Peribacillus simplex NBRC 15720 = DSM 1321: one gene and its partner. The protein of the gene in region 1 interacts with the protein of each later gene in a pairwise test. Links are inferred from orthologs where the notes say so. Each region holds a gene or a part of one and is shown in the gene's direction. Other genes may lie near its edges.

Region 1 (6,493 bases):
CCGTTCACCAATTATCACAAGCTGGAATTGGGCAATCTTCGGCTGTCGGTATCGGTGGGGATCCCGTAAACGGAACGGATTTCATTGATGTTTTGAAAGCGTTCAATGACGATCCGGAAACACATGCGGTGATCATGATCGGGGAAATCGGCGGAACGGCAGAAGAAGAAGCAGCAATCTGGGTGAAGGAAAATATGACTAAGCCAGTTGTTGGTTTCATTGGTGGCCGTACAGCACCTGCCGGTAAACGCATGGGACATGCTGGTGCCATTATCTCAGGAGGAAAAGGGACTGCTGACGAGAAAATCCGCGTTATGAACGAATGTGGAATTAAAGTTGCCGAAACTCCGTCCGTAATGGGTGAAACGTTGATATCCGTCTTGAAAGAAAAAGAAATTTACGAACCTTGTAAAACACATTGATTTAAGCTGGGCCGACCTTTATTTGGGTCGGTCTTTATTTCCCTCCAATTTCCTCGGGAGAGACCAATACATCACTATCAACCTACCTTTAAAAATATCCGATTAGGAGCGTTTCCAATTGAATACAAAAGAAAGATTAATCCATCTCCATCATTGCCGCGGAGCAGGATGGAAAACAATCCAAACAATCATGTCCAAAGACCCGTCATTATCTTCCCTATTCACGACGAATTACGTTGAATGGGCAAAAATACTCCCTATCCCTTCAAATAAGCTTTCCCTCTTTTACAAAGATTTACATTCACTCAATACCATCGATAAACTTAAAAAATACGAAGATACCCAAATCCATTGTTTGACGATATTCGATGATGAATATCCTTTTTTGATGAAGCAAATATTCGATCCTCCGTGGGTTCTTTATTTAAGAGGTGATAAGAAGCTTTTAACAAGGAAGAATACGCTAGGTGTTGTTGGAACACGTAAGCCAACCTCGTATGGTCTGGAGGCTTTAAAAACGATTCTATTACCGCTTGTAAAGAAAAAGTTCGTAATCATAAGCGGAGTGGCGGCTGGAATCGATGCAGAATCACATAAGATCGCATTAAAGGAAGGCGGAGATACGATTGGGGTTTTAGGTGGGGGGCTTCTGCAAATATATCCGAAATCCAATGTTACCCTTGCTGAGGAAATCATCAATAAAGGCCTGCTTATATCTGAGACGCCACCGGAAATGAGGGCGGAACCTTGGATGTTTCCGCTTAGGAATCGAATCATCAGTGGATTATCACAGGGAGTATTCGTGGTCGAGGCAAAAGAAAGAAGCGGTTCCCTTATTACGGCACAAGCTGCTTTGGAACACGGCAGGGAGGTATTTGCGCTTCCTGGTAATGTTACGAGCCCTGAATCACAGGGGACCAATCAATTGATTCAGGATGGTGCCAAACTTGTTTTAAGTTCCAGACAGATCGAAGAAGAGTTTTGAACAATATAATATAGAAGATAGACGGAGAATCAAACGGGAAATTAGAAAAAAAGCGCTTTTTTAGAAGGATGGGTTGAATTATTAGACAAAAGGGTTGAAAATATTGTAAAACTGTTATAAGTTTTGCAAATGGCACCTCTTGTCAAAAACCCATAAATAAATGAATCAGCATGCTTTGAAAAGTAAAGAGGTGTTGACAAATGATTTTTGAATGATTAATAATAGTGAAGATTTATATTACCTCTTTGAGGAGGATTTATTGGATGTCAGAATACTTAGTGATTGTGGAATCGCCCGCAAAGGCGAAAACAATAGAACGTTACTTGGGAAAAAAATATAAAGTAAAGGCTTCCATGGGGCATGTACGCGATTTGCCTAAAAGTCAAATGGGTGTCGATGTTGAACATGAATATGAACCTAAATATATAACTATCCGCGGCAAAGGCCCGGTTTTAAAAGAATTGAAAACCGCTGCAAAAAAAGCGAAAAAAATCTATCTCGCGGCTGACCCCGACAGGGAAGGGGAAGCCATTGCCTGGCATTTGGCTCACAGTCTTGATGTTGACGTTAACTCAGATTGCCGCGTGGTATTCAACGAGATCACGAAAGAGGCCATCAAAGAATCATTTAAATCGCCGAGGCCAATAAATATGAAATTGGTTGATGCCCAGCAGGCAAGAAGGGTCTTGGATCGTTTGGTCGGATACAATATAAGCCCGCTTTTGTGGAAAAAGGTGAAAAAAGGCTTAAGCGCGGGACGGGTCCAATCGGTTGCTGTGCGGATGATCATTGACCGGGAGAAGGAGATCAAAGATTTTATCCCGGAAGAGTATTGGACAATCAAGGCTGATTTTGTAAAAGGAAAAGAACAGTTTGAAGGTTCCTTCTTCAGCCTTGGCGGCGAGAAGAAGGAATTAAATACCGAAGAGGACGTCAAAAAAGTGCTCGCTTCTTTAAATGGCGGCGAATTTACGATAGGAACTGTGGCTAAAAAGGAAAGAAGGCGCAATCCAGCTGCACCTTTTACAACTTCTTCCCTGCAACAAGAAGCGGCACGTAAATTGAATTTCCGTGCAAAGAAAACCATGATGCTTGCTCAGCAGCTTTATGAAGGAATCGAGCTTGGCAAGGAAGGTACAGTCGGGTTAATCACTTATATGAGAACCGATTCGACACGGATTTCCGATGTTGCGAAAGAGGAAGTTCATACCTTCATTCAAAATAATTATGGTAAAGATTATGTTCAGGTTGAACAACGCAAGGAGAAAAAACAAACCAATGCCCAGGATGCCCATGAAGCAGTCAGGCCAACCAGCACATTACGTGAACCGGGTGTAGTCAAGGAGTTCTTATCCAGAGATCAATTCCGTCTTTATAAATTGATTTGGGAACGATTCGTTTCTAGTCAAATGTCTTCGGCGGTCATGGATACGATGAGCATCGACCTGCATAACGAGGATGTCATCTTCAGGGCAAATGGTTCAAAAATTAAGTTTCCAGGTTTCATGAAGGTATATGTTGAAGGGTCCGATGACTCGGTGGAAGAAAAGGAAAATGCACTTCCGGATGTGAAAAAAGGAGATCAATTCTTTTCAAAAGATATCGAGCCGAAGCAGCATTTTACACAGCCTCCGCCCCGATATACTGAAGCCCGTCTTGTCAAAACCCTAGAGGAACTGGGAATAGGCCGTCCTTCTACATATGCTCCTACCTTGGATACGATTCAAAAACGGGGCTATGTTACCTTGGATAATAAACGGTTCATCCCGACAGAGCTTGGTGAAATCGTTCTTGAATTGATACGCGAATTCTTCCCGGATATTCTTGATGCAGAGTTCACTGCCAAGATGGAACAGGAATTCGACAGCGTCGAGGAAGGCAGTATCGAATGGATAAAGGTCATAGATGAATTTTATAAAGAATTTGCAGTTCATTTGGCTAAAGCCGAAGTCGAGATGGAGAAAATTGAAATCAAAGATGAACCTGCAGGTGAAGATTGCGTGGAATGCGGACATGGGATGGTCTTTAAGATGGGACGTTATGGAAAGTTCATGGCATGCAGTAATTTCCCGGATTGCCGTAACACAAAACCAATTGTTAAAGAAATCGGTGTCAAATGTCCAAAATGTAAAGAAGGAAACATCATTGAAAGGAAAAGTAAAAAACGCCGCATATTTTACGGGTGTGATACCTACCCTGGATGTGACTTCATATCTTGGGATAAACCGCTGCCGCGTAGTTGTCCAAAATGTGAAGGTACACTTGTTGAGAAAAAACTCAAAAAAGGCGTCCAGGTCCAGTGCATGGATTGTGATTTCAAAGAAATGCCCCAAGCATAGAAAAGAACGTGAAATCGTTTGCTTTCCCTGTGAACAATCGAAAAACCCAACATATAAATTGACTCGGCATCTGCCGAGTTTCTTTATGTTCAGGAAAGTATGATATCATGATACTATATGGATTTACTTCCAAGAAGAAAATGGATAAAGCTTGAAACTTTTTTATTTAGGCCATGTGATGTAAAATTCAGTGGACAAGTACATTCTTTTAAAGATATAATTCCTAATTGCGTCCTTTACCCTTTTTAGAAAAGATGGAATGCAGGAAGAATGCCGGCTTTGTGGCATATGCTTTAAAATTATCGTTAGCAGGAATGAGTATTTCGGTTATAAATACATAGATATCGTTAAAAATGAAACTTTTATGAAAGCAGTTTTAATGATAAATGATCCTGTCTTATCATATCTATACATGGAGGTTCGAAAAATGAAAGAAACAAAAGTAAGTGTAATCGGTGCTGGGCTTGCTGGAAGTGAAGCGGCGTGGCAGTTAGCTAAAAGAGGAATTAAAGTCGATCTATATGAAATGCGTCCTGTAAAACAAACGCCAGCCCATCATACCGATAAATTCGCTGAACTTGTTTGTTCCAATTCACTTCGGGCAAATACTTTAACAAATGCAGTTGGTGTATTAAAAGAAGAAATGCGTATACTGGATTCGGTCATCATGTCCGCAGCAGATGCTTGTGCTGTACCGGCTGGGGGTGCTTTAGCTGTTGATCGTCATGAATTTGCCGGTCTTGTTACGGAAAGGGTCAAAAATCATCCAAATGTGACGGTCATTAATGAAGAAGTGACGGAAATTCCGGAAGGTCCTACCGTCATTGCAACCGGTCCGCTTACAAGTCAGTCACTATCTGACAGCTTAAAGCAAATCATGGATGAAGAATACTTGTACTTCTATGATGCTGCCGCACCAATTCTTGAAAAAGACAGCATCAACATGGATAAAGTATATTTGAAATCCCGTTATGATAAAGGGGAAGCAGCTTATTTGAACTGTCCGATGACGGAAGAAGAGTTTGACCGCTTTTATGAAGCTTTGATTGCTGCTGAGACAGTCCCACTTAAAGAATTCGAAAAAGAAATCTTTTTTGAAGGCTGCATGCCGATTGAAGTGATGGCATCACGTGGGAAGAAAACGATGTTATTTGGTCCATTGAAGCCTGTTGGCTTAGAAGATCCAAAAACGGGAAAACGTCCTTTTGCTGTAGTTCAATTGCGACAAGATGATGCGGCAGGAACACTCTACAATATTGTTGGTTTTCAGACACATTTGAAATGGGGGCCGCAAAAAGAAGTATTGCAGCTCATACCTGGTTTGGAAAATGCCGAAATTGTCCGTTATGGAGTTATGCATCGAAACACGTTCATAAACTCACCTAATGTTTTGAAGCCTACGTACCAATTCAAGAATCGGGATGATTTATTCTTTGCCGGTCAGATGACTGGAGTCGAAGGGTATGTAGAATCGGCTGCATCAGGACTGGTTGCAGGTATCAATGCTGCAAGAATCGTCCAAGGATTGGAGCCTATCATTTTCCCTGCGGAGACGACGATGGGCAGCATGGCAAGGTACATAACGTCGACGAATGGAAAGAGCTTCCAGCCGATGAATGCCAACTTTGGGTTGCTTCCAGACCTTGAAGTGAGAATCAAATCCAAAAAAGAGCGGAACGAAACGCATGCTAAACGCGCTTTGGACACAATTCAGAACTTTGTGAAAAATTTGTAAAATATTTGCCTGCTGTTTTAAAGTATGATACTATTTATTAGCCTTTGCGAGGTGTTTCCATGATTAATCAAAAAAAGGCATTATCATCCTTCATTGAATATTTACAAATTGAAAAAAATAGTTCACATTACACCATTGAAAATTATAAACGTGATATTCACGAATTTTTTCTGTTCCTTAATGAACAGGGCATTGAGAATATCACGTCCGTTGAATATTTTGATGTCCGGTTGTATTTAACGAATTTATATGAGAAAAAACTTTCTAAGCGCACTGTAGCAAGAAAAACTTCTTGCTTGCGGAGCCTTTATAAATTTTTACTACGTGAAGGTGATGTGAAGGATAATCCTTTTTCTCTTGCTTCTTTACCTAAAAAGGATCAAAGACTGCCACGTTTTCTTTATGAGAAGGAAATGAATCAGTTGTTTTCTTCTTTAAAGAAAGATTCACCGATAGGAATAAGAAACAGTGCCTTACTGGAATTATTGTATGCTACAGGCATTCGCGTAAGTGAATGTTGTGAGATTAAATTGCAGGATATCGATCTTTCCTTAGGTACGGTACTGGTCCATGGAAAAGGAAAAAAAGATCGCTACGTTCCGGTTGGTAGATATGCACAGGAAGCGATAGATTTATACATACGTACAGCCAGGATGGAATTGACTTCGTCTGACGCCAAGGCGCATGTTTATTTATTTGTTAATTTTCGTGGAGACCCTCTGACACCTAGGGGAGTTCGCTATATATTGAATGAATTGATTAAAAAGTCAGCCGCAGATGGAAGTCTTCATCCCCATATGTTAAGGCATTCGTTTGCTACACACCTATTGAATAATGGGGCGGACATTCGCACGGTTCAGGAATTGCTTGGTCATTCTAAAATTTCATCAACGCAAGTGTATACGCATGTTACAAAAGACCAATTAAAAAAAGTCTACAATGCATCACATCCGCGGCCTTAAATGTTGAAAGGGGACACTTTATGACAACGATATTTGCAGTGCATCATAAA
Region 2 (6,155 bases), 1.9 Mb from region 1 along the record:
ACAAATCCGTTTCCCGGCATGCAAAGCTGCCTCAATCGCTGGAAATAGGACCTCCGTCTTCCCTGCCCCGCATACAGCCCAGACCAGAAATTCATCTTTTCCTTTTACGGCTTCAACGACACAGTCGGAGGCATTTTGTTGACCTGCCGATAAAGTGCCTGCCCACCTCATCACATTGTCAGGAATCGTAAACTGAATGCTGGGACCGGTCCACCTATAAAGCTTTGCACATTCACTGACCCGTCCCATCATGATGCATGAGCGGCAGTAAGTGCAATCTTGATTGCAAATCTTGCACGGGAATGTATAAAACAAAGTTTGTTCTTTGTTACCGCAGCGTACACAGTGATAACTGCCATTTCCAGATTGCACGCCGCAAGTTTCCGAGACATACCCATTCTTGAGGTGCTCTGCGAGGAGTTCTTGGGAGAAGGGGATTTCGAAGCCCAAAAGATGTTTGCCGGTGAGATGGTTCTGAAGTTCCGGGGAATAAGGGGGGGAAATGCTCATTTTTTCCAAACTGCCACCTCCATTTCTTGATAAATTAGACTCCTCCTTATCATTCGCTTTTTACTCCTGAATTCCTTTTTGCTCCATAAAAAAATGCCTTTCACTTATGAAAGGCGTCACAACTTAAATTTTATACCAGCCCATCCCCATTGAGCCTTCGCCCAGATGCGTTCCGATTACTGGACCGAAGTAGCTGATGTCGAATTCGACATTTGGGAACCGAGCTTCAAGTTCGGCTTTCCAGTCTTTAGCTTCACTTTCCCGTTTTGCATGAATAATGACGGCTTTATATTTCTCGCCGCTCGCCGCGTCTTCTCCAAGTATATCGGCAATCCGTTTCATCGCTTTTTTTCTAGTACGGATTTTTTCGAATGGGACGATGACTTTATCAACAAAATGGAGGACCGGCTTCACTTGAAGCAGACTGCCAATCAATGCTTGAGCACTGCTTAAGCGGCCGCCGCGCTGCAGATGGGATAGGTCATCTGCCATGAAGTATGCCCTGACCGATGGTTTCATTTCTTCGAGCCTGGCCATGATTTCTTCTGCACCTTTACCATCAAGGGCCATCTTTGCCGCCTCGATCACGTAAAACCCCTGTACCATGCAGCTGATTTCCGAATCAAAGGCATGAACCCTAATTCCCTCGACCATTTCACCTGCAGATACCGCTCCTTGATACGTTCCGCTGATGCCGCTCGATAAATGAATTGAAATAACATCATCATATTCGTTTTGCAGCTCCTCGAACTTCTCGACAAACTTCCCGATTGGAGGCTGTGAAGTGGTCGGCAATTTCTCCTGCCTCTTTACTTCCTCATAAAACTCATCCGCAGTAATATCAACTTCCTCCCGATAAGCTTCATTGGAAAAAATGACATTAAGCGGCATCATATGTATATGTAAACGATCACGTATTTCCTTGGGTATATATGCAGTGCTATCTGTTACGACTGCGGTTTTCATAATAGTACCATCCTTATAAAAATTTACTCTGTATCATATTCACCATTCTATCTGAAAATACCTTTATTTGCATTACATTACCAAAAATATGAAACCATATATTTGAATAGAGTCATCCTTCCAACAAAAAAAATCCAGCCCTTCAGCACGCATTGCGGAATCTGAAGAGCCGGACTTATCAAACGCTTTAATTACTTCACTTCTACCCAGCCGTTTTTAATAGCTAGGACAACCGCTTGTGTACGGTCATTCACATTCATCTTCTGAAGAATGTTACTCACATGGTTCTTGACTGTTTTTTCACTGATATATAGAGTTTCGCCGATGGCACGGTTACTTTTCCCGTCCGCTAAAAGTTGAAGCACTTCACATTCGCGTCGGGTCAATAGGTGAAGCGGCCTCCTGATTTCTATTGTATGTACGGAATCACGATCAGCACCCTCTTCAGCTGCTAAGCGGCGATATTCTTTAACTAAATTATGGGTCACCTTCGGATGAAGGTATGAGCCACCTTCAGCAACTACACGCACAGCATCAATCAACGCATCTGCGTCCATTTCTTTCAACAGATAACCTTGTGCACCTGTTTTCAATGCGTGCTGCACGTAGTTTTCATCATCATGAATGGAAAGGATGATCACTTTTGTTTCAGGGAAACGGTTCACGAGCATTTTTGTTGCTTCGATCCCATTCATATTCGGCATGTTGATATCCATGATAACAACATCGGGTTTATGTGTTTCAACGAGATCCATAGCTTCGCTTCCGTCATCACCCTCGGCAACAACATCAAAGGATGATTCAAAATCTAATATGCGCTTTACGCCTTCACGGAAAAGCTGATGGTCATCGATAATGATGATACTAGTCTTCAACGGCTTCTTCCTCCTAGTTTCTATTTAATATGTCTAATCTCTATAATTTATAAATGGTAGGGAATTTGTATAAATACCAAAGTGCCTGCCCCCGGTTGTGAATCGATCGTCATTTCACCTTCCAGCAGCTCGACTCTTTCTCTCATTCCTACCAAGCCAAATGAACCTTCTTTTTGAATCGAAGAGTCAAACCCCTTTCCATCATCTTTGACGACGACGGTCACCATCTCCTTGGAAATGGACAGTTTAACTTGAACCTGTTTTGGATCCGCATGCTTCAATGAATTTTGTACGGCCTCTTGAACCAGCCTGAATAAAGCGACCTCCATATCGGAAGGAAGCCTTTTGACCTGTCCAAGGTTGACGAAATTCAGATTCACGCCATTATTATAGTCTTCGGTCGTTTGCAGGTACTTTCTGAGGGTAGGAACAAGGCCTAAGTCATCAAGTGCCATAGGTCTTAGGTCATAGATGATTCTGCGCACTTCATATAAAGCATTCCTTACCATGACCTTTAAACTGCGGATTTCCACTAACGCTTCATCAGGACCTCTCTCCCGTTGCACTCGTTCTATCAAATCTGAGCGCATCATGACGTTTGCCAGCATTTGCGCCGGACCATCATGAATTTCCCGTGAGAGCTTTTTACGTTCCTGCTCCTGGGCTTCGATTATTTTCAGGCCGAAGTCCTGTTTGCGTTTCGCTTCTTGAAGGGCTTCCCCCACAAATTTAAGATCCTGTGTCAAATAATTCTGAACTACCGATATTTGCGAGACAAGATGCACTGCTTTATCGATCGTCTGTTGTAAACCCCTTAACCTTAACTCAAGCTCATCCCGGCGATTGCGGAGCTCTTTCTCCAATTGCCGGTTAATTTGTAAATCGACTTGCAGCTTATGTGCCCTTTCATAAGCATCGCGCACCTGTTCTTCAGAAAAATGGTTGAAGTGCATACTGACTTCTGAAAGCCTCTTTCGAGCAAACCTGGCTTTTGAATCCAGTGCATCGCTGTCGGTTATCACAATGGCAACCCTAATTTTTACATCATCAAGCTCTTTTGTTAATGATTCGAAATCCTTTCGGCATTGTTCGCCGATATCAAAGACTTCATCCTTACTTTCACTAACAGTGCTCACCATTGTTTCTAAGATCTTGTCCAATGCTTTAGCATCAACCTTTTTTATGGACATTAAGATCCCTCCACTTAAATCAAAAGACTTAAACAATTTATTGTCTTAAAGACTATGTATATGGGGAAAAATTCTTTTCCCTTTTCATGAATGGTTAAATTTCAGGTAACTTTTGTATGAAGTAACCTTCATGAACATATTGTACCAAAAAAAGATTAAAAATACGTTAATTCCCTTTTATGATTTCCATAAAATGTACATATTTACTATACATCTCATATTCCCGGCCATTAAGTCTGCCTATTAAAGGCAGAAAGCCATTTCTATTATCCTAATACAAAATATCCTTTTCAATCAAATGGGATATTCCTCTCCATTGATTATCATATGAAACAGATGCATTTATTAAATGGCAAAATCCTTGAAATGAGAGGACACGTTAAGGTAAAACCAGGATAATGGCACAGAACTCATGTTTTTCCTACAATGTTATTCTTTTAAGCATATATGACCAGCTAATAACAATAACAGGCAATGAAATTAATTATAACACGTACAGCTTTATCTTATATTAAAGTTTCTTTACACATGCGGTATGTAAATGAATCGTCATTGCCACTTTTTCCGCAAAGCCTTATAATAAATCAACTAATAGGAAGTACGAAGGTGGAATAGTAATGCTCACTCAATATTTAACGGTGGCAGGCCGCGGCGAACATGAAATCGTCATTGAAAAATCCCGTTTTATTTCCCACATCGCCCGGGTCGAAACCGAAGATGCCGCACAGGCCTTTATCCAGGAAATCAAAAAAAAGCACAAAGATGCTACACATAATTGTTCAGCCTATATGATCGGGGAACAAAACCAAATCCAAAAAGCCCTCGACGATGGAGAACCGAGCGGAACGGCAGGCGTCCCTATCCTAGAAGTGCTTAAGAAAAAGGAACTGAAAGACACCGCTGTTGTGGTCACACGGTATTTTGGCGGCATCAAACTTGGTGCTGGCGGTCTCATTCGCGCTTACAGCAAAGCGACTTCAGAAGGAATAAATACCACTGGTGTGGTCATCAGAAAACTAATGCGGGTCATTTCGACAACTGTCGACTATACCTGGCTTGGAAAATTGGAAAACGAATTGCGATCTTCCATTTATCAAATAAAGGAAATTCAGTACCTGGATCAGGTCAATATCCTTGTATATGTTGAGGAAACACAAAAAGAGACATATACCGCTTGGATTACAGAGCTGACAAATGGTCAAGGCCACATCACTGAGGAAGAAATGCTTTATTTGGAAGAGGAATTCGCCTGATATACTCCTGCATATTTTTCCTTTTTTATGCTGTAATATAATTGAAAAGAAATATTTATTTTACGAAATTATTAAATCATTGTAAAATTAGGTGTAATATATGACGAAATATAAACTGCAGGATTCGAAAAATAGCGATATATGTCTGATGTTCGCTATTTAAAAGGAGAATAAAAAGATGTCTACTACTAGGCGTGTTTATAAAATTAAAAAAACAAAGAAAAAAAGGCGAAAGAGGCTTTGGTTATTGCTTGTTCCCCTGCTGGTACTTGGTCTGGGAGCTTCTACGTATGCAGCAACCCTGTATATGAAAGCCCAGAATGTATTCAATGATTCCTATGACCCTGTGGAAGCATCAGCAAAGCGAGGTGCAGCGATCGACCCGCTCGAAGATAATTTCTCGATCCTTTTCATAGGAATCGATGATAGTAAGGACCGTGACTTAAAAGGAAATTCCCGTTCGGATGCTTTAATGCTGGCCACATTCAATAAAGATCAAAAATCTATAAAACTATTAAGCATTCCACGTGATTCATATGTGTACGTGCCAGCCAAAGGCGTAACCACGAAAATCAACGCGGCCCATGCAGCCGGCGGACCAAAAGCGACAATGGATACCGTAGAGGAGTTACTCGATGTCCCCGTCGATTATTATGTTCGCATGAACTTTAATGCTTTCATAGATGTCGTAGATTCATTGGATGGTATCGAAGTCGACGTCCCTTATGAAATGTATGAAATCGATTCACATGACAAAAAGAATGCCATCCATCTCGAAGAAGGATTACAAACCGTTAATGGTGAAGAAGCATTAGCGTTTGCACGGACACGTAAAAAGGACAGTGATATCCAACGTGGTGAGCGGCAGCAGGAAGTCCTAAAAGCCATCATTGCCAAAGCAACCTCTGCTGGATCACTGACGAAATATACAGACGTAATGGAAGCTGTCGGTGACAATATGACAACGAACCTTAAATTCTCACAAATGAAAGGTTTCATAAAATATGTAACTACCGATAAAGGCCTCAATCTTGAAACCATCAAACTTGAAGGTCAGGATTCTACCATTAACGGAACCTATTATTACCAGCTGAATGAAACATCATTAGCGAACACTAAGCTGTTACTTCAATCCCACTTGAACCTGGGATCAGATGAAAGCAATCAAACTGAATCAGTTCAATCACAAATACAAGAATAAAGTGAACCCCCCACTCATCATGAGTGGGGGGTTCCTTTTTTGGTGCATTCTGCCCCATATAGTTATCTTATATGAAACCACATGCTGCGCAGATAGCCTTTATATGATCAAGCCCTCCAGTCAGCAGCAAAAAAAGCCACCAACCGTTCTTTAAACGATT

The links.
Region 2: the proteins of topA (region 1) and BS1321_RS13630 interact in binary tests that used the Escherichia coli proteins (3 or more experiments, as listed by UniProt). The link is inferred for Peribacillus simplex NBRC 15720 = DSM 1321 from one-to-one orthologs.

What each region holds. Positions count from the first base shown.
Region 1 is NZ_CP017704.1:943,855-950,347, reverse strand. Bases 1,323-4,208 are described here. They hold topA (type I DNA topoisomerase), read left to right. Parts: upstream 1,323-1,670; coding sequence 1,671-3,746; downstream 3,747-4,208. Other genes in these bases: trmFO (FADH(2)-oxidizing methylenetetrahydrofolate--tRNA-(uracil(54)-C(5))-methyltransferase TrmFO), read left to right, coding at 4,174-4,208; dprA (DNA-processing protein DprA), read left to right, coding at 1,323-1,407. Also shown: sucD (succinate--CoA ligase subunit alpha), read left to right, coding at 1-422; more of dprA, read left to right, coding at 541-1,322; more of trmFO, read left to right, coding at 4,209-5,481; tyrosine recombinase XerC, read left to right, coding at 5,541-6,443; hslV (HslVU peptidase proteolytic subunit), read left to right, coding at 6,464-6,493. UniProt on the Escherichia coli protein: Releases the supercoiling and torsional tension of DNA, which is introduced during the DNA replication and transcription, by transiently cleaving and rejoining one strand of the DNA duplex.
Region 2 is NZ_CP017704.1:2,856,995-2,863,149, reverse strand. The notes cover bases 3,160-5,976. They hold BS1321_RS13630 (YigZ family protein), read left to right. Parts: upstream 3,160-4,158; coding sequence 4,159-4,794; downstream 4,795-5,976. Other genes in these bases: BS1321_RS13625 (LCP family protein), read left to right, coding at 4,973-5,976; BS1321_RS13635 (sensor histidine kinase), read right to left, coding at 3,160-3,541. Also shown: BS1321_RS13650 (ATP-dependent helicase ComFA), read right to left, coding at 1-510; BS1321_RS13645 (DegV family protein), read right to left, coding at 634-1,476; BS1321_RS13640 (response regulator), read right to left, coding at 1,668-2,351; more of BS1321_RS13635, read right to left, coding at 2,399-3,159; more of BS1321_RS13625, read left to right, coding at 5,977-5,995.